Regions from separate parts of the Pelosinus fermentans DSM 17108 genome, predicted to be linked through region 2. Evidence: riboswitches for the same ligand, from Rfam matches in the RefSeq annotation. Region 2 holds a riboswitch; each other region holds the start of a gene.
What was found. Region 2 has a riboswitch for lysine ahead of FR7_RS17425 (diaminopimelate decarboxylase family protein). Riboswitches for the same ligand answer to the same signal wherever they lie in the genome.
Positions count from the first base shown of each region.

Region 1 (8,240 bases), 1.7 Mb from region 2:
CAACAGCAAAACCTCGCCCTTGTTCTCCCGCCCGGGCAGCTTCAATAGCAGCATTTAGAGCCAGCAAATTGGTTTGACCGGCAATACCGGAAATCGTATCTACGATTTGTCCTATTTCAATTGACCGCTCACCAAGTTTCGCTACGACTTCTGCAGAAGTACTAACTGTTTTTTCTATGTATACCATTTGCTTTACCGCTTTATCCACCGATATATTGCCTTCATTTGCCTTATCAGCTGCCATCGCTGATTGCTCCGATACTTCATTCGCATTCGCAGCAATTTGCTGAACGCTGGCAGACATCTGCTGCATTACAGCAGATGTATCATCGGCAGCAGCCATCTGTTCTTCCATTCCTTGTGCCACATCCGTAATCGATCCGGCAATCTGATTTGACGCTTGAGCAGATTGATCCGCGCTAGCTGTCAATTCTTCTGAGGAAGCTGCCACTTGCTCCACAGATACATTGACCTGCTTCATAAGAGAACGAAGACTACCCTGGATTTTAAACAAAGCATCTGATAGTTGTCCAATTTCATCTTCTCTCACAAAGGTGCGAGGTTTATCGCGAAAATCACCAGCTGCTAATTCTCCGCAAATTAATACCATCTCATTTAAAGGCTTCGTTATAATTCTTGTAATATATAATCCGCTTACGCCCAATATGATGAGTGATAACACCATAATAGCAATCGTAATCTGAGTCGCCTTTTTGAAAGATAGCTGATTTTCATTATTCATTTGTTCTGACAAACTACTATAATAATCAGAAAGGTTGTATAATTGTTGTAAAAGTTCATTTGCTAGCGGATCTACACTCGTAACATATAAGACATAGGCTTCCGCATTTTTATTTTGCATAGACAATTCAGATGTTTGTTTTCTGGCTTCACGGTATTTTTGCATAGTCGTTTTTATTTGATTTAACAGCTCACTACTTTTTACATCCAAATTCGCTTTTTCAATTTCTGCAAGATTTGTATTTGTCTTTTCTGTTACCTCAACCAAAATTTTTCTTAATTCCTGATTCTTATTGTCATTCGTTGCCAGCATCAATTCCAAAGTTGCAGCATCACCTTTTCGGACTTCTGCACGAGTCTCATTTAATATCTTAACTGGAATCAATCGCTCCTTATACATACTATTCATATCAATATTAGATTCCTGAAGGAAATAATATCCTGTATAACCACTAACGCCTAAAGATAATAAAGATATAATAATTAAAACACCTAATTTAAACACGACTTTCATATTATCAAAAATTTCCAACTTCCTTGCTCCTTCTCAAATTTATTTTGGTTCGCCACTATTTTCAATTCCTTATCCGCAAAAAAACATCTACTAAATAAGGATCAAAATGCTTATCCTTTCCTTCATCGATAATTTTTTTTGCTTCCTTTTGAGTCATTGCTTTATGATAGACTCGATTTGAGGTAATGGCCTCATACACATCTGCAATAGATAATATTCTTGCTACCAAAGGTATTTCATCACCTGCCTTTCCGCGGGGATATCCAGTACCATCATATCTTTCATGATGAAAAAGAATAGCTTCTGCTAAATTTTCTAATTTGTGCAAGGGATCTATCTTTTTCAGTAGATGATATCCATTTTCAGGATGCTGCTTTATAATCTCAAATTCATGTTTTGTTAGTTTTTCTGGTTTATTTAAAATTTTTTTAGGAATTATTATCTTTCCGATGTCATGAAGTAAAGCCGCCGCTGACATTAGTTGGATGATCTGAAATGAAAGACCAAGCCTTACTGCAAATCCAACTGCAAGTTTCTTAACTCTACAAGAATGTTTGGCGGTTGAGAGATTATAATTGACTATCAATTGAAATAGACAGGCTATTGCCTCAGACTTTGGAAGAATAGTAGCGTTATTGGGCATGCAGACCTCCTAAAAATACAAGGCTAATGTAACACAATTTACTTATGTTACATTAGCTTTGTATTTTCAGAAGATAGATTTAGTATAATTCTCACTTATTTAAAAGCAATTTTAACTATTTTCTAAGAATAATAAAAAATATTTCATATTACAAAAAAAATAAAGTCGTAAAAGAAGGAAAAAACATGAAAAATGACGTAATATATCAAAATTAGGCATATCAAGGTAACATAAGTAAATTATGTTACCTTGATATGCCTAATTTTTTCTTTTTAAAATATGATGTTCATCAATAAAAATAATATAAACATTTTTATCGATGAAGCATTTTTACTAATAAAGAAGGAAGCCTGCTTTAGGCTTCCTTCTTTATTAGTAACTACAATGACACTTTTGGTTATACTTCCATAATAATGGGTAAAATCATGGGGCTGCGGCGAGTCTTCTCATATACAAACTTACTTAAAGCATCCCGCACACTGCCTTTTATCGATGCCCATTCTATCACTTTATTCGCTTCGCAATTAGCCAAAACCTGTTTGACTTTTTGTTTGGCTTCAACCATTAATTGTCCTGACTCTCGAACATAAACAAATCCCCGAGAAACGAGATCCGGTCCAGCCACAACACAACCACTTTCTTTGTCCATGGTTATGACAACGATAAGTACACCGTCCTGAGATAATTTACTTCGATCTCTCATAACAATGTTACCCACATCACCTACACCTAAACCATCAACAAATACTTTTCCTGAAGTTACCTTGCCAGCCAATTTTCCTGTTATAGTGCCGGCATCTTTACTAAACTCAAAGACCTGTCCATTACTGCCAATAAAAATATTCTCTTTGGCAACGCCCAAGTCTTGAGCAAGCTTTCCATGGCTCATCAACATTCGATACTCTCCATGCACTGGAATGAAATATTGAGGCCGCACCAAAGTCAGCATCAATTTCAATTCTTCTTGACTGGCATGTCCAGAAACATGAATACCTGCAGAACGTTCGTGAATAACTTCCGCTCCTAAGCGCAGTAGAGCATCAATAGTCTTTGATACTGATTTTTCATTTCCTGGAATCGGTGAAGCAGAAATAATAACGGTATCACTAGGGTATATTTCAACTTTTCTATGATCATTCATTGCCATACGTGTCAAAGCTGACATGGGCTCTCCTTGGCTTCCTGTTGATAAAATTAAAATTTGATTTCCTGGATAATTTTTAATTTCATCAATATCAATTAACACACCTTCAGGAACTGTTAAGTATCCAAGCTCTGTAGCAATATTTACCACATTGATCATACTTCGTCCAATGATTGCGACTTTTCGACCATATTTACAAGCAGAAGTAATCGCTTGCTGCACCCTTAGCACATTAGATGCAAAGGTTGCCAGAAGAATTCGTCCTTTTGCTGCATTAAAAGCTTCATCAAGGGCAAGACCCACCTGACGCTCTGACTTCGTAAAACCAGGTCTTTCCGCATTCGTACTGTCGGACATTAAAACCATTACGCCTTCATCGCCCAGTTCAGCAAACTTATGAAGATCCATTACCTTACCATCAACTGGTGTGTAATCAATTTTAAAATCGCCAGTATGAACAATCGTGCCAACTGGAGTTTTAAAATACATCCCTACAGAATCAGGAATAGAATGACTCACCCGCATAAATCCCACTTGAATTTTGCCAAATGTTATCTGATCTCCTGGCTTTATGGAAATCAATTTATAATTTGCCACATTATTTTCCTTCAAGCGGCACTCAGCCAGTCCCATTGCAAGACGCGTACCATAAACAGGTACGTCAATCTGCTTGAGTAAATAAGATAAAGATCCAATGTGATCTTCATGACCATGAGTAATGACAACTGCCCTTATCTTATCCTGGTTTTCAAGAAGATAGGATATATCAGGTATCACTAAATCAATCCCTAACATATCATCTTCTGGAAATGCCAACCCAGAATCTAGTATGACAATATCATCCTCATATTGAATGACCGTCATGTTTTTCCCTATTTCGCCCAATCCACCCAGTGGAATAATAGCGAGCTTATTTTGTTTTTCCAAAAAAAAATACCTCCATTATTTGAGTTTGTATATTTAACTTTGTTTTCACCAATAGACGTTCCGTAAGTCACCCCACCAAGATAAAATGGCTGACTTCATCCAAATGTTCATAAATGAAAATACCCGCTCACAACCCATTACCTACATTGTACTTGATCTTTCTACAATATACAAGCATTCCCTCATTCAGCAGACAATATTTACTTATAATGAGTCAAATTAGCGTTTTTTCAATTTTTTTCTCCCAAAGGAATTTCCACAGAAAGTTTAGTTCCTTCACCAATAACAGATGTAATCGTAAAGGTACCTTCCACTAAGGCTACCCGTTCACCTATGCCGTAGATTCCTAAACAGGTACGGGTATGAGTATTTTTAACCATTTTTGTATCAAAACCTACACCATTGTCCTGGATCATTAACATAAGTTTGTCCTGTCTTTTGTTTAATGATACCCAAACTTCCGATGCCTGCGCATGTTTCACAATATTCGTTAAGGCCTCTTGCAGAATTCGGTATAACGTAATCTCAACTTCTGGAGAAAATCGCTCTCTGGACAAATTACTAAAATCACTATGTAAAGAAATTTCATATTGCTTAGCGTAATTTTCTATATACTTTTTAGCTGCGGCAACCAGTCCTAAATCATCTAATAATACAGGACGCAGTTCAACTGCAATATGATGAACCGCTTCTAGAGTTGTAACAGCAAGGTCACGCATTTTTAATATTTTTTCCTTATCTTCACTGTCTTGTACCTGCTCAGCCAGCATACGCAAACCTACAATGATCGAGGTAAGAGATTGGCTTGTTTCATCATGCAGCTCGCGGGAAATTCTTTTACGTTCTTCTTCTTGTACCGTGATAATTTTATTTAAGAATACAGAACGTAATTCTTCTTTTTCTTGTAATGCTCCTACTAACTTTTCCTGCTGAGCATTCGACTGCACATTTGCCTCTACAAAGCGTGCTGCTAATCGGGCATAAGGTTCTGCTGTTTTTTGATCCCCTGTAATACCAATTACTCCTATACACCGATTATCAAACATGATGGGTACATTATAACCTTGTCGTATCCCCTTTAGATAGCATTCCTCTTCTTTTGTGACATAAAATTCTTTTACAACTCCAGTTCCAAGCATTCTAGCCCCTGATTCATGTATTTGCCCAATCCGTTCTCTACTAAAAGAAGCAATAATTACACCCTGATCATCAAGGATATTTACATTTTTATTTAATTCAGCAGCAACGATATCAACTAAGGATTGAGCAAATTCAGCATCCATCCGTCCATATGTATTGTTCATAATTCACTCCTCCACACAATGACTTTGACATACATTTTTTTATTTCCTTTTGTAGAGACTTGTTACTTTCCTATAGTAAAGGTTTCTAATACGAATCTAGTGATTGACAACTAATCTGATATTGATTAAAATAAGCAAGAAATTAAATATGTTGTGATTATAGAGGCGCAAATATTATCAGTATATATAGTGAGCTGGCAGCAATGAACTATATAGAAAGGAATAGTTGCCGAAACAACAAAAAATGCCATTTCTTGTTGTTGGGCTTGTATTAAATAAATACAAGACTGTCATCTAATTTTTCAGATGAAGTGCTATCTCACGCAAGCGTTAGTTTATTCCTTGGAGTAAATTTTTTGGTTGTGAGATTGATCACAACCATTTTTGTTTTAATTCGATAGGAGGTCAAATATGTCAAATTCTACAGTGAATCTTAAAGATTTATGTCCTGAAAAAGAAGGGCTCAAACGCGGCATGAACTCACGGCATCTCATGATGATATCCATTGGTGGTACCATTGGTACCGGACTTTTTCTAGGCTCAGGCGTAACCCTCAATCAGGCAGGTCCTTTAGGTGCCGTTCTTGCGTATTTAACCGGCGGCTTTATCATGTATCTGGTATTATTGTGCCTAGGAGAACTCACTTCAGCCATGCCTGTTTCTGGTTCCTTCCAAAGCTATGCTTCACGTTTTATTTCTCCTGGTGCTGGCTTCACTACCGGCTGGCTGTATTGGCTGAATTGGGCCATTTGTATTGCTGCCGACTTTACTGCTGCAGGTATTATCATGCACAATTGGTTTCCGCAAATTGCGATTTGGATATGGTGCGGTTTTTTTGCTATTATGCTTGCTTTACTAAACGTCATTTCTGTAAAGGCTTATGGCGAAGCTGAATTTTGGTTTGCGAGTATAAAGGTAACTGCAATTTTAGCATTTATTGTCGCAGGTGCAGGTTTGCTCTTTGGTTTTTCCAGTCATTCCGTTCCTATTGTTGGATTATCCAACTTTAATACAGAATCGGGTTTATTTCCTAATGGATTTCAAGCTGTATTTTTAACTATGATTGCTGTAGTCTACTCCTTTCAAGGTGCTGAACTTGTCGGTATCGCAGCCGGCGAATGCCAAGATGCCAGTAAAAATGTCCCCCGTGTTATTAAAGGTATTACCTTTCGGATTATTTTTTTCTATGTGTTGGCAATGATCGTACTGGCAGGTATTATCCCTTGGCAAGAAGCAAGTGTTTTAGAAAGTCCTTTTGCTCATGTATTCGGCATCTTAGGTTTTCCTTTAGCTAAGGATATTATGAGTTTCGTTGTTATGACATCAGCTTTATCTGCAGGCAATTCAGCCTTATATGCCTGTTCTCGTCTTCTCTGGTCTATGTCTAAAGAAGGCTTAGCGCCAAAATGTTTAGGTACATTAAATTCTCGCGGTGTTCCTGTCAATGGAGTTTATATTACTGTTATCTTGGCGTGTATGTCTTTACTCACCAGTGAATATGCTGCTGATACCGTGTACCTGTGGCTTATGTCCAGTACAGGACTGACTGGCTGCCTGATATGGGTTATTATTGCCTGGTGTCAGCTCAACTTCCGCAGAGAATTTTTCCGTCTAGGCGGCAAAATAGAGCAGCTAAAATTTCGGACTCCCTTTTATCCTCTGGTCCCAATATTAGCTTTAGTCTTGAACCTTGGAGTCATATGCAGCTTGTATTTTGATGAATCCCAACGAATTGTTTTATATACAGGCCTTCCTGCATTATTAGGTGTTTATTTATACTATATTTTATTCTTGGACAAGAAAATTAGCGCAGCTAAAATTGAAGAAAAAATGAGCTGAAAAACTTGGCACGTTTTTTTAAAATTTAGTATAGTAAAAAGTGGTGGTCTCTACTATGAGGTCACCACTTTTTTATTTCATATCTTGAGATAAGTGTATATCGAAAGGCAAAACTTACTATGGAAGTGCACCTGTAGTTCTGTGTTATAATGTTATGTAAACAAAATAGAAAGCTGGAGGCACATTCATTATGGATTCTTTCTCTCATGCACTTGTTGGCATCGCGATTGCAGGATTATCTGGTCATCCTTTGTCCATTTATGATCCGATTTATCTAGCTGCCATTCTTGGCGCGCAAGCGCCGGATTTTGATATCATTGCACAAATAAAAGGAAAATTCTCTTATCTTAGGCAACATCGTTCTTTTTCTCATTCCATCCCGGGCTTAGTTCTATGGTCGTTCCTGATCAGTACAGTTTTATCTATGATTATGCCACAAGCTAATTTCCTTTCCCTATTTGGATGGGCCTTCTCTGGTAGTTTATCTCATATCATTATGGATTATTTCAATACCCATGGCGCTGCTATCTTATGGCCAATTCAAAAAGAACGCAAAAGCTTACACCTTTTAAATGTATTTGATCCTATACTATTCGTGCTATTACTTAGTGTATACGCTTTTGATTTTACAATGTTCACATTATCGTGCTTTACATTTGTAATTCTTACAGCATATATCTTGTTTAGAATGGTCTTGCGCAAAAAAGCAACAAAACAGCTTCATCGATTATTTTCTCAACGAGAAATTTTGCAAATCACTGTCATGCCATCACTAAAGCGCATATTGTTCTGGGATTTTGTTTTAGAAACAAAAAATGCGTACTTGGTCGGACAATTAGGAACCATTTCCCCGGAATTAAAACTTCATGCAGATTTAGCAAAACAAAAGAACCTTTCGAATCTTACTTTACAAGCAAAAAAAACACTAATCGGAAACTTTTTTGCTACCTTTACGCCTTTTATTTATTTTGCAGAACAGAAAAATACTCATTCCATCTCAGTTACAATTTATGACCTTCGCTATGTTTTAAATAAACAATTTCTTCATCGGGCTACTATTATATTTGATCATACTACTAACCATCCCACGACTTCTTATCTTCATACTTACGGCAGCACTACCCAGAT
Region 1 covers NZ_AKVN02000001.1:2,062,240-2,070,479, reverse strand. Annotated here, with positions in the region: gene FR7_RS09275 (methyl-accepting chemotaxis protein) at 1-1,273, opposite strand, end outside; gene FR7_RS09270 (HD-GYP domain-containing protein) at 1,317-1,898, opposite strand; gene FR7_RS09265 (ribonuclease J) at 2,296-3,969, opposite strand; gene FR7_RS09260 (sugar diacid recognition domain-containing protein) at 4,200-5,273, opposite strand; lysine riboswitch at 5,426-5,598, shown strand; gene FR7_RS09255 (amino acid permease) at 5,685-7,112, shown strand; gene FR7_RS09250 (metal-dependent hydrolase) at 7,303-8,240, shown strand, end outside.
Region 1: another riboswitch for lysine. It lies ahead of FR7_RS09255 (amino acid permease); the one in region 2 lies ahead of FR7_RS17425 (diaminopimelate decarboxylase family protein).

Region 2 (8,240 bases):
TTACATGGATCGAGTCAATTTATCAGTAGCCACTCCCACTATTATGCAAGAATTAGGCTTTAGCAAAATGGATATGGGATTTATTCAGACGGCTTTTTTTGTTGGCTATGCTTTTATGCAAATACCAGGTGGAATCATGTCTGAATTTTGGGGACATCGGAGGGTTCTGGCACTAGCAGCTACTTGGTGGTCAGCCTTTACAGTATTAACAGGAGCATGCAGTAACTTTACCTCATTTATTCTGGCGAGAAGTCTGTTTGGCATCGGAGAAGGTCCTATGGCACCTGCCTTTGGAAGATTTATTTACCGTTGGTTTAATAATAATGAAAAGGGGCGTGCTTCTTCATTTATGTTAAGCGGTGTATTTTTTGGACCGGTTGTTGGTCCAACACTTACGATCGTATTGATGATGAATTTTGGCTGGCGTTCCGTATTTGTTATTTTTGGTGGAGTAGGTTTACTATTGGCAGGACTTTGGTATTATTTAGCCAAGGATACTCCTCAGGATAGTAAATTTACCAATGCTGCAGAAGCAAGTTACATAGAAGAAGGTCTAATGGTAGATAGTGATAAAAAAGAACTGGCACCTTGGCGTGCTTTTTTGGGATCTTCTCAGTTTTGGGCTATTGGGATTCAATATTTTATAACGGATTATATTATGTATGTATTTTTAGCTTGGTTGCCATTATACTTAATAGAGGCTCAAAATTTTTCTTTGCAGAAAATGGGGATTGCTGCTTCTTTTCCTTGGGCGGCATTGTGTATAGTAACGGCTACATGCGGCTATATCAGTGATAAATTAGTCGCTTCCGGTGTGTCAAGGCATAAATCCCGCACTTTATTTGGCATTCTAGGACTAATTATCTGTTGTATAACTCTTTACCTGGGAGCAGTGGCAACTGTACCTTGGCTGAATGTATTATGGCTAACGATATCCTTGGGATCTCTTGGATTTACTTTTAATGCTTCATGGGCCGCCTGTCTTGATATTGGAGGTAAATTTGCTGGATCGATAACTGGCTGGATGAATTTCTGGGGGAATATGGGCGGCATTGCTGCTCCGGTTGCTACAGCATGGGTTGCAACGAATTATGGCTGGCAGGCAGCTATTCTGACAACTGCAGCTTCAGCCGTGATTGGCATTGTTGCATGGTTGGCTGTCAAGCCCGATAAGCCTTTAGTACTAAAGGAAAATAATAATCTTGAAAAGATTGCGTAGGAGAGATGCTAGATGTTAAAAGAATTTTCATTTGGTTTTGGTGATAGTGAAATTAAAGTAGCTTTGCCGGAAGAACGCGTTGTAAATGTTGTGGAAGGTAAACCAGCGAAAGCAGTTTCAGATGTAGAAGCTGCTGTTCGTGAGGTACTGAACAATCCAATTGGTACTCCACCTCTAAAGAATGTAATACAGCAAGGTGATAAAGTGGTCATCGTTGCTAGTGATATAACTCGTCAATGGGTGCGTCATGATTTGTTTTTACCTACTTTGCTGAATGAACTGAATAAAGCTGGTATACCTGATGAAGATATTTCCCTTATTGTTGCACTGGGCGCCCATCGCCATCATACTCATGAGGAAAATGTACTGACTTTTGGTCAGGAAATTGTGGAACGCATAGCGATCCTACAAAGTCATGCGCCAGAAACGGATGAATTTGTTTATGTGGGTCAAACTTCACGGGGAAAAGATGTCCATATGAATAAGCATGTAGTTAATGCCGATAAAGTCATTTTAACGGGCGGAATTGTTCATCATCTAATGGCTGGCTTTGGTGGCGGACGTAAAGCCATCATGCCAGGGATCTCCTCTTATAGCACGATTCAGGAAAATCATAGTCTATGTCTTCATACAGTAGTTGGACAGGGGGTAAGTCCAGAATGTACTGTTGGTAAATTGGAAAATAACCCTATGCATGCGGATATGCTGGAAATGGCAGAATTACTGAAACCAGCCTTTTTATTAAATGCAGTGTTTACACCAGAAGGTCAGTTTGCCTCTTTTGTTGCCGGTCACTGGCATGAAGCTTGGCTCCAAGGATGCAAAACAGCTAATGAGATATTTGGTGTTCCCATAAGCGGAAAAACTGATTTGGTCATTGCTTCTGCTGGAGGATTCCCGAAAGACATCAATCTGTATCAAGGCTCCAAAACCATTGGAAATTCCTTCATGGCGGTAAAATCCACAGGTGTAGTGATTTTACTGCTGGAATGCCGTGATATCATGGAGCCGCCTGATTTTAGCGGCTGGTTTAACTACGATTCTCTGTATGAGCGAGAATTGGCTTTGCGAAAAGGTTTTACCGTTCCAGGCTTCATTGCATTAAAACTGGGATATATGGCAAAAGAAGTTCCTCATATTGTTGTTTCATTGCCTCAGAATAAAGAGTTTTTTGAAAAAGCAGGAATGCTGACTGCTAGTAGCTTGGATGAGGCGATCACCATGGCTGAAAAAATAATAAATAAGACAGAATACACGATCACCGTCATGGCTCATGGAGCCAACACAGTACCAATCGAAAGTATTTGATACGAAAAAATAATGTAACCGCAGAGGCGCAGAGACACAGAGAGAGTTTTATTTCTCTGTGTCTCTGCGCCTCTGCGGTTAAAAAAATCTTCGTGTTTTTATATTCTTAGTATCTTCGCGGTTCAAAATGTTTTCTTTTTAAAAGCTAGTATAGCAGCAGGATTGTTGCTGCTAATGGGGAAGAGATAGAGTAATGGTTTATTATCTCTTACGTATTAGTCTGAACTACAGTAAAAGCAGATTCAATTGAATGAGGAGGGTTTTTGTATGGAATATCGTATTGAGAAGGATTCAATGGGGGAAATACGTGTACCAAAGGATAAGTTGTGGGGAGCACAAACCCAACGTAGCTTTGAAAATTTTCGTATCGGCATAGAAAAGATTCCTTATGAATTAGTTGGTGTATTTGCTACTTTGAAGAAAGCAGCTGCTATAGTAAATCATAGGCTGAATATATTGGATGAGGAGCGAACTCATGCTATTGTAGCGGCGTGCGATGAAGTGCTGGCAGGAAAATTGGATGGAAATTTCCCTTTGTCTGTATGGCAGACAGGCAGTGGTACACAGTTTAATATGAATATGAATGAAGTCATTGCTCATCGGGCAAATCAATTATTAACGGAAAATGGGAAAACAGTGGTTGTTCATCCCAATGATCACGTAAATAAATCCCAAAGTTCTAATGATATTTTCCCTGCCGCCATTCATGTTGCTGGTGTTAGTTTAGTGATTGATAAATTGCTGCCGGCGATTGCAGCATTGAAACAAACCTTACAGCAAAAGTCAGAGGAATATAATCATATCATTAAAATTGGCCGAACCCATCTGATGGATGCGACTCCCCTTACTTTTGGGCAAGAGATAAGCGGCTGGGTACGGATGCTCGAAAGAAATGAAGAAATGCTGACTATCGGTATTAATTTCATGCGCGATTTGGCAATGGGAGGGACTGCTGTCGGTACAGGTATTAATTCTCCAGTTGGGTTTGGTGAATTAATTGCTGCAGAAATCACTAAGCTAACAGAAAAGCAGTTTCATACTGCACCAAATAAATTTCATGCTTTGACGAGTAAGGATGAAGTCGTGGCAGTTCATGGCATCATCAAAGCCTTAGCGGCAGACTTGATGAAAATTGCCAATGATGTTCGCTGGCTGGCAAGTGGCCCACGCTGCGGTATAGGTGAGATTAAAATACCTGAGAATGAACCGGGCAGCTCTATCATGCCGGCAAAAGTAAATCCTACTCAATCAGAGGCTTTGACCATGGTTGTAGCGCAAGTGTTTGGCAATGATACAACGATTTCGTTTGCTGCAAGTCAGGGGAATTTTCAATTGAATGTATTTATGCCTGTACTTGTGTATAATTTACTGCAATCCATTAACTTATTAGCTGATGGCATACATTCCTTTAATGAAAATTGTGCGATAGGCATACAGCCAAGGGAGGATGTGATTGATTTTTATTTACACCAATCATTAATTCTCATCACTGGTTTAGTACCCCTTGTTGGCTATGATAAAGCAGCACAGATTGCAAAAAGAGCTGCAAAAGAAGGTATTACACTGAAAGAATCTGCTTTGGCTACTGGAGAAGTCAGTGCAGAACAATATGATTTATATATGAATCCAGCTATTTTAGTCAAACCAAGGTAGAAAATGAATAAAAGAATAGAATAAGAGTTGACATGACAAACTAGATTAGTCTATACTTATAAAAATAACAAAATAAATAAAGATAAGATAGAGGCGCGGTATATTAAGAATATGTATCTGGAGTTGCCAGCGATGAAAGATGCAAAAAGGAATATCCGCCGAAGTAGAAGGGTTTGGCAAGACCCGTTTATTGGTTTTGTATTGAATAAGTGCAAGACTGTCATCCAAGTTGGATGGAGTGCTATCTGCATTGCTGGTTGTGAGATCATTTGAATTCTTATGGCGGTTTGCGGAATAGTTTTCCGCAGACCGCTTTTACTTTTTTACTAGAGGCTTGCTTCATAACGAATGAGGAGAAGTTTTAGAATCTATAATAACAATTCAGGAGGTACAACATTACTATGGCAGAAAAAACATTACCATTTACTAAGCTTGAGCTTGAGGAAATTATTGCGCATTATCCGACTCCTTTTCATATTTATGATGAGCAGGCGATTCGGAATAATGTCCGCAAATTATTAGCGGCTTTTTCCTGGGCACCAGGATTTAAAGAGTATTTTGCTGTAAAGGCTACTCCTAATCCACATATCTTAAAAATACTGCAGGAAGAAGGCGTTGGTGCTGATTGCAGTTCTTTACCCGAACTCATTTTATCCAAACAATCTGGAATTGTGGGAGAAGACATTATTTTTTCGTCTAATGATACTCCTGCCGAAGAGTATCAGGCAGCCAAAGACTTAGGAGCTATTATTAATCTTGATGATATTAGCCATATTGAATATTTAGAAAAACATGTAGGCTTACCTGAATTAATTTCCTTTCGCTATAATCCAGGTCCTTTGCTGGAAGGCGGCAACGATATTATCGGTTATCCGGAAGAAGCCAAATATGGCTTAACCAGAAAACAAATTTTTGAGGCATATAAGATCATCCAAAGTAAAGGAGTAAAACGCTTTGCTTTGCATACCATGGTAATTTCCAACGAGTTAAATCCTGACAGTTTTGTGGCTACAGCAGCAATGATGTTTGATTTGGTCGTTGAAGTGTATCAAAAACTAGGGATTCGCATTGAGATGATTGATTTGGGTGGCGGTATTGGCATTCCTTATCGTCCTGAACAGCAGGCTGTAGATCTGGATGCTGTCAGTCAAGGTGTACGTAAAGCCTATGAAGAAAAGATTGTGGCTAATGGACTGCATCCATTAAAAATCACCATGGAATGTGGCAGAATGATTACAGGTCCTTATGGATATTTGGTTTCTACTGTGCTTCATAAAAAAGAGATTTATAAAAATTATGTAGGTCTTGATGCATGTATGGCAAATTTGATGCGTCCTGGCTTGTATGGCTCCTATCATCATATTACGGTTGCAGGAAAAGAAGCCCTGCCCCTTGATCATGTGTATGATGTGACAGGTTCTTTATGTGAGAATAATGATAAATTTGCCATTGACCGCAACTTGCCGCGTATTGACATTGGTGACATTGTTGTGATGCATGACGCAGGTGCTCATGGACATGCAATGGGTTTTAATTATAATGGTAAATTACGTTCTGCTGAATTGCTGTTAACAGCTGATGGAGCAGTTAAGATGATTCGTCGTGCAGAAACAATTGAAGATTACTTTACGACTTTGGATTTTGAAAAATGTGAAATGAATTTGGCTGCGGCAACTAAAAAATAAAGAATGATGTTTAGAGCAGACAGGTATACCTGTCTGCTCTTTATTTTAGCATACACTAACTTCGTGTTCTTCCTATTCTTCGCGTCTTCGCGGTTCAAAAGGTCTTATTTTTAAAGGGCGAGCAGCGTTTTTCTGTTTTCTAAAAAGTATATAGAGAGAATATAGTTAGTAAGCAGGATATTCTGAAAGAATAAGGAAATAAATAGTGAGAAAGAAGTCTGAATGTTGAGATATTTATTGTGAATGTTACCTAATACCTTGTCAGCTTTAAAACAGTAGGATAATGGCTGACAAGGTACTAGTATCTGGAGGGGGATTATGGTTGATAATTGCCTGTTAAAAGAGAGAATCTTAGTGATTAACCCTGGAGCAACTTCTACAAAATTTGCTGTATATGATGGAGAAACGCTGCTTATCAAAAGGACTGTGGAACATTTTGCTGCCGACACCAGCCCATTTGTGAAATTGTTAGATCAGTATGAGTATCGTTTACGAATTATTTTAGAACAATTAGCAGTAGAAAAGATTGACCTTTCTACATTTAATGCAGTTGCAGCCCGTGGGGGGATATTAAAGCCTCTTAAAGGCGGAACCTATGAAATTACTCAAGAGATGGTGAATGATTTAAGAGAAGCTAAAAGAGGTGAACATGCTTCTAATTTAGGGGCTGTCATGGCTTATGGGTTAGCCGAATTTTTAAAAATTCCTTCCTATATTGTAGATCCTGTTTCCGTGGATGAGATGGAACCTGTGGCAAGGATATCCGGTCTGCCTGATTTGCCAAGGATTAGCTTGTCCCATGCATTAAATACGAAGGCTGTAGCTCGTAAAGTAGCAAAGCAGCTTGGGAAAAAATATGAAGAGATGAATCTGATTGTGGCTCATTTAGGGACAGGAATTTCTGTAACACCTCACAAGCTGGGAAGAATGATTGACGTCAATAATCCGAAAGAGGAGGGACCTCTTTCTCCTGATCGTTGTGGGGGGCTGCCGGTAGGACAGTTTTTAAGACTTGCTTTTTCTGGTACTTACACCTTTGATGAATTAAAAGAGATACTCAATCATAAAGGTGGAATGTATGCTTATCTTGGTACTGCCGATATTCGGAAAGCTTTTTCTATGGCCGCTCATGGAAATGAGGAGGCTAGCTTGGTATTGGAAGCTCTTTCCTACCAAGTAGCAAAAGAAATTGGGGGAATGGCTGCTGTATTGTCAGGTCAAGTGGAGTGTATTATTCTAACTGGGGGAATTGCTCATTCAGAACCTATTGTTAACGCTATTAAAAGCCGAGTGCAGTTTATTGCTCCTGTAATTGTAATACCAGGAGAAGAAGAGCTAGAAGCATTGGCATTTGGAACTTTAAGAGTAATTCGAGGCGAAGAAGAAGCGCAGATGTATTCAGTATAAAATGAATAAACAGTTCTGATATTGGCAGATCTTTTAGGAGGTTGTCGTTTGTATTCTAATTATCATGAAATCATAGCTGAAATTAAAAATCGTTCTTTAATCAGGATTAGTGTTGCTGTAGCACAGGATAAAGGAGTCTTGGCGGCTGTCAAACTAGCTCAAGAGGAAGGGATTGCTGAGGCTGTTTTAGTAGGAGATACTGCTCTTATTAAGCCTTTAATGGAAGAGGTTGGCTTATCTGCTGATACGCCAATTTTGCATGAAGCAAACAGTGGGAAGGCAGTAGTGCAGGCTGTTTCCTTAGTAAAGAACGGTCAAGCTCAAGTGCTGATGAAGGGATTAGTAAATAGTAGTGATTTTTTACGAGCAGTATTGCATAAAGGGGAAGGGCTGCGTACTGGAAGGCTATTAAGTCATTTAGGTGCTTTTGAGATTCCAGGTCAGAAAAAACTTTTATTTATTACTGATGGAGGTATGAATATTGCTCCTACCTTATTTGAAAAGAAGCAGATCTTGGTGAATGCAATATTGGCACTGCATGGAATGGGAATCATGATTCCTAATGTAGCATTGCTTACGGCCAATGAAATAGTTAATGAAAAAATGCCCGCCACTTTAGATGCTAAGATTTTAGTAGAGATGAGAAGCAATGGGGATTTACCTGCTAGTCTGATAGAAGGACCGATTGCCCTTGATGTGGCAGTTAGTCAAAAAGCAGCGCAGCACAAAGGGATTGACAGCAAAATAGCAGGTAATGTTGATCTAATCATGGTACCTAATATTGAGACTGGCAATGCCTTAGGAAAGTCTCTGATTTATTTTGCTAAAAGTAAAATGGCAGGTATTGTCCTAGGGGCAACACACCCCATAGTCATGACTTCACGATCTGAGACACCAGAGGGAAAGATGAATTCCATTGCCTTGGCTTGTTTAGTCAAGCCATTAGGGTAGAATGGGAAAGAATGATA
Region 2 covers NZ_AKVN02000001.1:3,751,290-3,759,529, reverse strand. Annotated here, with positions in the region: gene FR7_RS17440 (MFS transporter) at 1-1,219, shown strand, start outside; gene larAH10 (NPN-dependent 2-hydroxyacid racemase, LarAH10 family) at 1,232-2,527, shown strand; gene fumC (class II fumarate hydratase) at 2,795-4,180, shown strand; lysine riboswitch at 4,261-4,432, shown strand; gene FR7_RS17425 (diaminopimelate decarboxylase family protein) at 4,582-5,865, shown strand; gene buk (butyrate kinase) at 6,184-7,272, shown strand; gene FR7_RS17415 (phosphate acyltransferase) at 7,321-8,223, shown strand.

Region 3 (8,240 bases), 1.2 Mb from region 2:
ACGGTTATGATTGGTCCAGTAAGGGTGTAGAAAGCCTAGAACATAAGGCTATCACCAAACTAATGCAAGATTTTAATCGTTCTGCTATATGGGATACTTCTTCTAAATCTCCTCATTTTGATTATACGGATTCAAATGGCATAAAGCACCAAGTTTGGTTTGAAAATAGCGAAAGCCTTAAATATAAAATTGATTTGGTTACCAAGTATGACATCGCAGGTGCTGCAATGTGGAAATTAGGGGAAGAAGACCCTAATGCTTGGAACGTATTGAAAAATGTATTTTCGAAAAAATAACTTACTTTATGGAGGTGTTAGAGTGCATAAAAACAAATTATTAACTTATAGTATTATATGCTTACTTTTAATTAGCATAATAGCACCGATTTCAACAACACATGCTGCCTCCCTTGATTCTGTGGTTAATTCTCTTGCAGCTAATACCTTAGAGACAAGCAGTACGCAAACAGGAAATGGATTTTTTCAGCAAATATTTGATTTAGTGTTTAATAAGATTCTGGGACCAGTATTCAATATTTTTGGTGGTAGTAGCAGTACATCCAGTCCATCGAAGAATAATCCTGTTACTGTAAAACCTTTACCACCAACAAATAGTAATACCACTTTAAAAAATAAGATTATTGTAGTCGACCCTGGACATGGTGGCAGCAATCCTGGGGCAGTCGCCAATAATACTAGAGAGTCTGATAATAATTTATCCGTAGCTTTAAAATTACGTGATAAATTAGTACAAGCTGGTGCTAAAGTCATCATGACTCGTGAAACGGATCGGACAGTTGCGCCTGAAGGCAGCTCTTTGAGTAAAGAGCTGGGGGCTAGAGTTACTCTGGCTAACTCTAACCAAGCAGATGCATTCGTCAGCATCCATTCCAATTCTAATTCTGATCCTAATATTAAAGGTGCCATGACTTTCTACTCTACGGGAAAATCATCTGCACTGGCATCTGCAGTAGAAAACGCTATGGTCGTGCAAACTGGTGCAATTGATAAAGGAACATCTTCTGCCAATTTCCACGTTCTACGTAACACGTCTATGCCAAGTACTTTAGTTGAAATGGGATTCGTATCTAATAAAGAAGAAGCAGCTCAACTAAGCAGTGATTCTTATCGTAGCAAATTAGCACAGGGGATTTTTACAGGGATTGTAAATTATTTTAATAAGAATTAAAAACTGCTCTAAGGATGATGCTTTCTAGTATAAAAAATGATTAAATTGCGACTAGTATTCAGATAGAATTTAAACTTTATCTGAGTACTAGTCCCTTTATTTATAGTGATTTTCTCGCAAATTCTAAGAGTCGTGCAGGAATTATTCGATTACAGCCGGAAGTTAATTATATATTGAGTTAAAGGAGCATTATATGTATTGTAAATCATTATTACCAAATGGTATTCGAGTCGTATCAGAAGCTATTCCTTATGTCAAATCGGTTACTTTAGGAATCTGGATAGGCACTGGATCACGTTTTGAGCAAAAATATAATCATGGGATTTCTCACTTTATTGAACATATGGTTTTCAAAGGAACTGAAAATCGTTCTGCCAAGGATATAGCCGAAACAGTCGATGGGGTCGGAGGGCAAATCAATGCATTTACTACTAAAGAACATACTTGTTATTATATAAAGGTCCTTGATACTCATCTAGAATTAGCTCTTGCAATCCTCAGTGATATGCTGAGAACATCTATTTTTACCCAAGAAGATATCAAGCGCGAAAAAGAAGTCGTACTAGAAGAAATTTGTATGTATGAAGATACGCCTGATGAATTAGTCCACGATCTACATCATAATAATGTTTGGGCCGGTCATGCCTTAGGGCATAACATTATTGGGACCACTCCATCTGTTGAAAATTTTAATAAGAATATGATTCTAGAATACTATCAAAGTTTTTATACCCCTGATAATATTGTTATTGCCGGGGCTGGAAAATTAAGCCATGAAAGACTAGAAGCCTTAGTAGAGTACTATTTTGGTAATATGACTGGTCAAAAGAAGTTTCTTAGTTCCACTGCACCAAACTTAATACCTGCACAAATTATACAATCTAAAAATATTGAGCAAGTACATATTTGTCTCGGAACCGCCAGTGTACCTCAAACATCGCCGGATATCTATACCATGCATATATTAAATACCATAGTCGGCGGTGGTATAAGTTCACGTTTATTTCAATCAATTAGAGAAGAACAGGGACTTGCCTATTCAATCTATTCTTACCAAACTAACTATAGCGATGCCGGATTATTTACTATTTATGCTGGAACAAGACCTAGTAATGCTTCTCAAGTAATAGAACTGATAATCGATAATATTAATACACTAAGAAACGTAGGAATTAATGCTGTTGAACTTGCAAAAACCAAAGAGCAGTTAAAGGGGAGTTTATTATTAAGTCTTGAAAGTTCTAGCAGCCGTATGTTTAGAATCGGTAAAATGGAACTAACATTGGGAAGCTTTATCACTCTTGATGAAGTAGTTGATAAAATTGATAAGGTAACTTTAGAAAACTTACACAATATTATACATACATTATTGATTCCAGATAGGTTAGCTTTTACAGTATTAGGTCCAGTAAATGAGGAGATATATAATGCAATTAAGAGGTTTTAAATTTATTTCTAGTTATGAAAAAAATGATCTGCGATTACCTACTAGAAAAACTCAATATAGTGCAGGATATGATATAGCTGCAGCTGAAGATGTATTATTAGCCCCAGCTAGTGTTACGCTAGTACCAACAGGAATAAAAGCATATATGCAATCAGATGAATATCTTGGCATACATATCCGCTCAGGCTTGTCGATTAAAAAAAATTTAAGTTTAGTAAATGGCCAAGGTATCATTGATGCTGATTATTTCAATAATAATGAAAATGAAGGACACATCTTCATTGCAATCTATAATCATAGCTCTCAGAGCATTCCTATAAATAAAGGGACCAGAATCGCACAAGGAATTTTTTATAAATATTTATTAGCGGATCATGATGAAAATAACTTGTTCATTACAAGAACAGGTGGTTTCGGTAGTACAGGTCAATAATATACTTTAAAAAAGTTCTATGGAAAAGTTATGTATACTTTCCATAGAGCTTTTTTAACATATTATTGACTTTAACCTCATACTATTAAAGTAGAAGGTATCTGGAGGTTTACCATGTATTCCTGGAGCATTTTACTGGGATTTTCTTTACTATTAATCTTATCTTTATTAGAACGAATAAAATACTTTCGTCAAACATATGATGCAGGTGATGTAAAAAGCTCACCCTTATCATTAGCAATTCAAGAGCTAGTTGCAATTGCTGGAGGTATATACTTATCATTAGTGATGCTAATATCTTTTTTAAAATTAGATATCCCTCATAAAATACTGTTTTTTCAAATGTGGATAGACCCAGTAGCCTGCATAGCCATTCTATTATCCATCATTCAACCTTTCTTTATAAGACTTTTTTGCAAAAATAATAAGGGGTGATAAAATGCGTTTAAGCAATCTATCCGGAAAAGAAGTTATAAATTTAAGTGATGGAGCTCGCTTAGGAATCATTGAAGAATGTGAGTTAACATTTGACCATAAATCAGGAAAAATACTCACAATTGTACTTCCAAGAAAAAACGGATTATTTAGTTTTTTTAATGATATAAAATCTTCTACTATTCCTTGGCAAACAATAAAACGTATTGGAGATGAAGTAATTATTGTCGATATAAATAATGCTTATACTAATTTTAACCGAGAACGTCATGAAAATACATATTAATGATTATCATGGAGACACTAACGTTAAATTGCATGATATGCATTTAATGTTAGGAGGTTTTACTCATGAAAAATCAAACCAATAATCAAGTTTCCAATGAAGAAAATGAAAGTTCACTAGTAAACAGCTATAGTGCAGGAAATGGAAATGCTACTACTATGGCAGCACCAGCTAACAACAATACCACAAATACACAACAAGCCAATCAAACTGTTATTGGTGTATTTGAATCAAGAGCTAAAGCTGAAAATGCTGTGAACACGCTACGAAAACAAGGCTTTACTACTGAAGAAATTAATATTGTCTCTAAAAAACAAAAGAATCAAGATCAAAATCAAGATGGAACCTATGATGACGATATTACTGATGGTACATTAACAGGCGGTACTTTAGGTGGAATTGGTGGCTTACTTATGGGAGCAGGAGCCTTAATGCTTCCCGGCATTGGTCCGATTATCGCAGTAGGTCCTATTACTGCTGCTGTAGGAGGAGCAATCGCAGGTGGTATTGCAGGAGGATTGATTGATTGGGGCATTCCTGCCGAAGCAAGTCAACGTTATGAGCAAGAAGTTGCCGGTGGTAGTATTCTGGCAATTATTCGGACAGATACAACCAAAGTCAGTTCTGCAGCACAAATCCTGCGGCAAAATGGTGCTAAAGATGTAGAGAATCATAGTAAATAGAATATAGGAATGGAGAAATAGCGTTTTTTTCTCCACTCATATATTGACACCTCTATAGGCACTAGTATACAATGTATGTAATTCAATAGACTTCATCCTGCGCGGGATGGAATAGAGGTGCAGACAACAAGAGTACTTTCAGGGAGATTGGTTTTTATGATCTGAAAGAAAAGGGTTGTTTGCCGAAGTGCAAAAGACACCAAATCTTTTGTGCTGGTCTTTCATTTAATAGATGTAAGACTGTCACTAGAATTAATTTTCTAGTGGAGTGCTATCTTATCTAAGGCGTGGGAAAACATTGTTATTTTGTTTTCTCACCATCCTTATACTGTCTTACCTACTATTGACAGCCGATGAGATTTTACTCATCGGCTATTATTTTTGTCTTCATTATTAACATTCAACACTTTGAATGAATACATTGCTACTATTAGGAGGTGCACAAGATGATTAGAGTGATAGTTTGCGGAGCTTACGGTAAAATGGGGCGTGAAGTACTCAAAGCCATACATAACGATACTCAATTAAGTATCGTAGGTGCTGTGGATACTAAATCTGACTTTGCAGATATTGGTGATTTAATCGGCGCAGGAAAAACGGGCATTGTTATAGGTAATGATTTGCAAACCGTTATTAACGAAACAAAGCCACAAGTAATGGTTGATTTCACAAGACCAGAAGTAGTATTAAATAATATCCACATCGCCATTAATAATGGAATCTGTCCTGTTGTGGGAACTACTGGTCTATCAGAAGAAAATATAGAAGAGATTAGAAGATTATGCGTAGAAACTAAGGTAAATGCATTAATTTCTCCTAATTTTTCAATTGGGGCAATCTTAATGATGAAACTGGCACAAGATGCTGCGAAATTTTTTCCTCATGTGGAAATTATTGAATTACATCATGATCAAAAACTTGATGCACCATCTGGAACTGCCTTGCATACTGCAGAGCTAATAGCCAAAAAGCGCGGTTTCTTACATCAAGGGCACCCTGATGAGGTTGAAAAGCTCGCTGGTGCACGTGGTGGCGACTTCTCAGGTATCAGAATGCATAGCGTTCGTCTTCCTGGCTATGTAGCACATCAAGAAGTTATTTTTGGTGGACTTGGTCAAACCTTGACGATTCGCCATGATTCTATATCACGAGAATCATTTATGCCAGGAGTTTTACTAGCGTGTAAACACGTACTTAATGCAAATGGCCTAGTCTTAGGACTTGAAGAAATTTTGAAATAATCCCTTGTATCCTTTAACATATAGCTTATGAAATATAAATATCCCAAAATAATGGCATTAATGGCATAATCATTATTAAATTAATAGCATTTTTTGCACTAAATTAAGCATTCTAAGCAAGAATTATAGTAAAAAATATGAATATAATAAAGTATATAGAATCTTATGAGAAAACAAAAGGGAGCGATATATATGAAAAAATATAATGTAGCAATACTCGGAGCTACTGGAGCAGTTGGTCAGGAGTTTTTAAATTTAATTGAAGAGCGTAATTTTCCATATGATAATTTAAAATTGCTTGCTTCCAAACGGTCAGCCGGTAAAATTATTAATTTTATGGGAAAAAATTTCACTGTAGAAGAAGCTACTGATGACTCTTTTAAGAATATAGACATCGCTTTATTTGCTGGTGGCTCTGCCAGCACAAAGTTTGCACCTGCTGCAGTAAAATATGGTGCAGTAGTCATTGATAATTCCAGCGCTTTTAGAATGGATCCTACAGTACCATTAGTTGTACCAGAAGTGAATCCAGAAGCGATACAACAACATAAAGGAATTATTGCAAATCCAAATTGTTCTACCATTATAATGGCAATGGCTTTAAAGCCACTATATGATCAGGCTAAAATTAAGCGAGTAGTGGTATCCACATATCAAGCAGTCTCTGGTGCTGGTAAAGAAGCGATTGATGAATTAGATAACCAGGTCCAAGCAATTGTAGAAAATCGTCCTGTAGAAGCTACTATTTTACCAAGTTCCAGCTTACCAAAACATTATCAGATTGCCTTTAATGTCATTCCACACATTGATGTATTTGTGGAAGGTGATTACACAAAAGAAGAAATGAAAATGGTACATGAAACACAGAAAATATTCAATGATTATACAATGGGAATTACAGCAACTACTGTAAGAGTGCCCATTTATCGTAGCCATTCAGAGTCAATCAATATAGAATTTGAAAAAGAAGTCTCAGTTGATCAGGCAAAAGAACTTTTAGCTGCATTTCCTGGGGTTATTTTACAAGATAATCCTGCAGAAATGTTGTATCCAATGCCATTATTCACTTCAAACCAAAATGAAGTCTTTGTTGGTCGAATTAGAAAAGATAATTCCATTCAAAATGCCCTTAATTTATGGGTTGTTGGCGATCAAATACGTAAAGGTGCTGCTTTAAATGCTTTACAAATTGCCGAGTATATGATTAAGCATAACTTAATTTGAGGTGTAAATAATGGGGATAATAATTCAAAAATTTGGTGGTACCTCAGTTGCAACTCCTGAGGCAAGAAAGTTAGTAATAGAAAAAATTAAAGCTGCTGTTACTAACGAATTGAGTCCTGTCGTTGTCGTCTCTGCTATGGGACGTAAAGGGGAATGCTATGCAACCGATACTTTTATTGAATTAGCACGAAAAGCATATAAAGATATAGCAAGCCGCGAACTTGATCAGATCTTATACTGCGGCGAAATGATCTCCGCCGTCATTATGGCTGGCACATTACAAGCCGCTGGACTTGATGCTGTTATGCTTACAGGTGGGCAAGCTGGCATAATAACTGATAATAATTTCAATAACGCTCGTATTTTAAAAGTAGATCCTTCTCGCATATGCAACTTAATTAAGATGGGTAAAATTCCTGTAGTATGCGGTTTTCAAGGTATAACTATTGATGATGAATTTACTACATTAGGCCGTGGAGGTAGTGACACTACTGCAGCTGCTTTGGGATCTGCTCTCGATGCTGAATTGATAGAAATTTATACAGACGTAGATGGAATTATGACTGCCGATCCTAGAATTGTAAGTACAGCAAAGATTCTCGACTGTATTACCTATGGAGAAGTCTGTCAATTAGCTCACCAAGGTGCTAAAGTTATTCATCCTCGAGCTGTAGAAATTGCTATGCAGAAAAGTATTCCTCTAGTGGTAAAGTCAACATTTTCCAATGAACCTGGTACACTTATAACTAGCATTACTAAAGAAGATACAGCTGACACATATGTTGCTGATCGTGTTGCTACAGGTGTAACCTTTATATCTAATATTGCCCAAATCAAAATTAATTTACATGATTCTTTAAATAATATTGCAAGCTTTAATATCTTCAAATCAATGGCGGACAATGGAATCAGTGTAGATTTGATTAATGTTCATCCTGGGCAAATCATGTTTACAATAGCAGAAGATCTTGCAGAGAAAGCAACTGCTCAACTTCAAGAATTTGGTTGCGATGTACACACAACTCTTGACTGTGCTAAAGTTTCAGTTGTAGGTGGGGGAATTAATGGTGTCCCAGGTGTGATGGCCAGTTTTATAGAAGCCCTGTCTATGAATAACATCCCTATATTACAAACAGTAGACTCTCATACATCAATCTCCGTTTTAATAAAGAAATCATTTGTACAATCAGCCGTTACAGCATTACATGAAAAGTTTAATTTATCATGTTAATAAGGAGAAAAAGATTACTATGAAGACTTTTGGACGGATTTTAACAGCCATGGTAACCCCATTTGATGATGA
Region 3 covers NZ_AKVN02000001.1:2,576,137-2,584,376, reverse strand. Annotated here, with positions in the region: gene FR7_RS11905 (glycosyl hydrolase family 18 protein) at 1-296, shown strand, start outside; gene FR7_RS11900 (N-acetylmuramoyl-L-alanine amidase family protein) at 319-1,188, shown strand; gene FR7_RS11895 (M16 family metallopeptidase) at 1,382-2,635, shown strand; gene dut (dUTP diphosphatase) at 2,616-3,068, shown strand; gene FR7_RS11885 (hypothetical protein) at 3,183-3,503, shown strand; gene FR7_RS11880 (YlmC/YmxH family sporulation protein) at 3,508-3,789, shown strand; gene FR7_RS11875 (general stress protein) at 3,855-4,472, shown strand; lysine riboswitch at 4,577-4,754, shown strand; gene dapB (4-hydroxy-tetrahydrodipicolinate reductase) at 4,919-5,713, shown strand; gene FR7_RS11865 (aspartate-semialdehyde dehydrogenase) at 5,906-6,937, shown strand; gene dapG (aspartate kinase) at 6,948-8,168, shown strand; gene dapA (4-hydroxy-tetrahydrodipicolinate synthase) at 8,143-8,240, shown strand, end outside.
Region 3: another riboswitch for lysine. It lies ahead of dapB (4-hydroxy-tetrahydrodipicolinate reductase); the one in region 2 lies ahead of FR7_RS17425 (diaminopimelate decarboxylase family protein).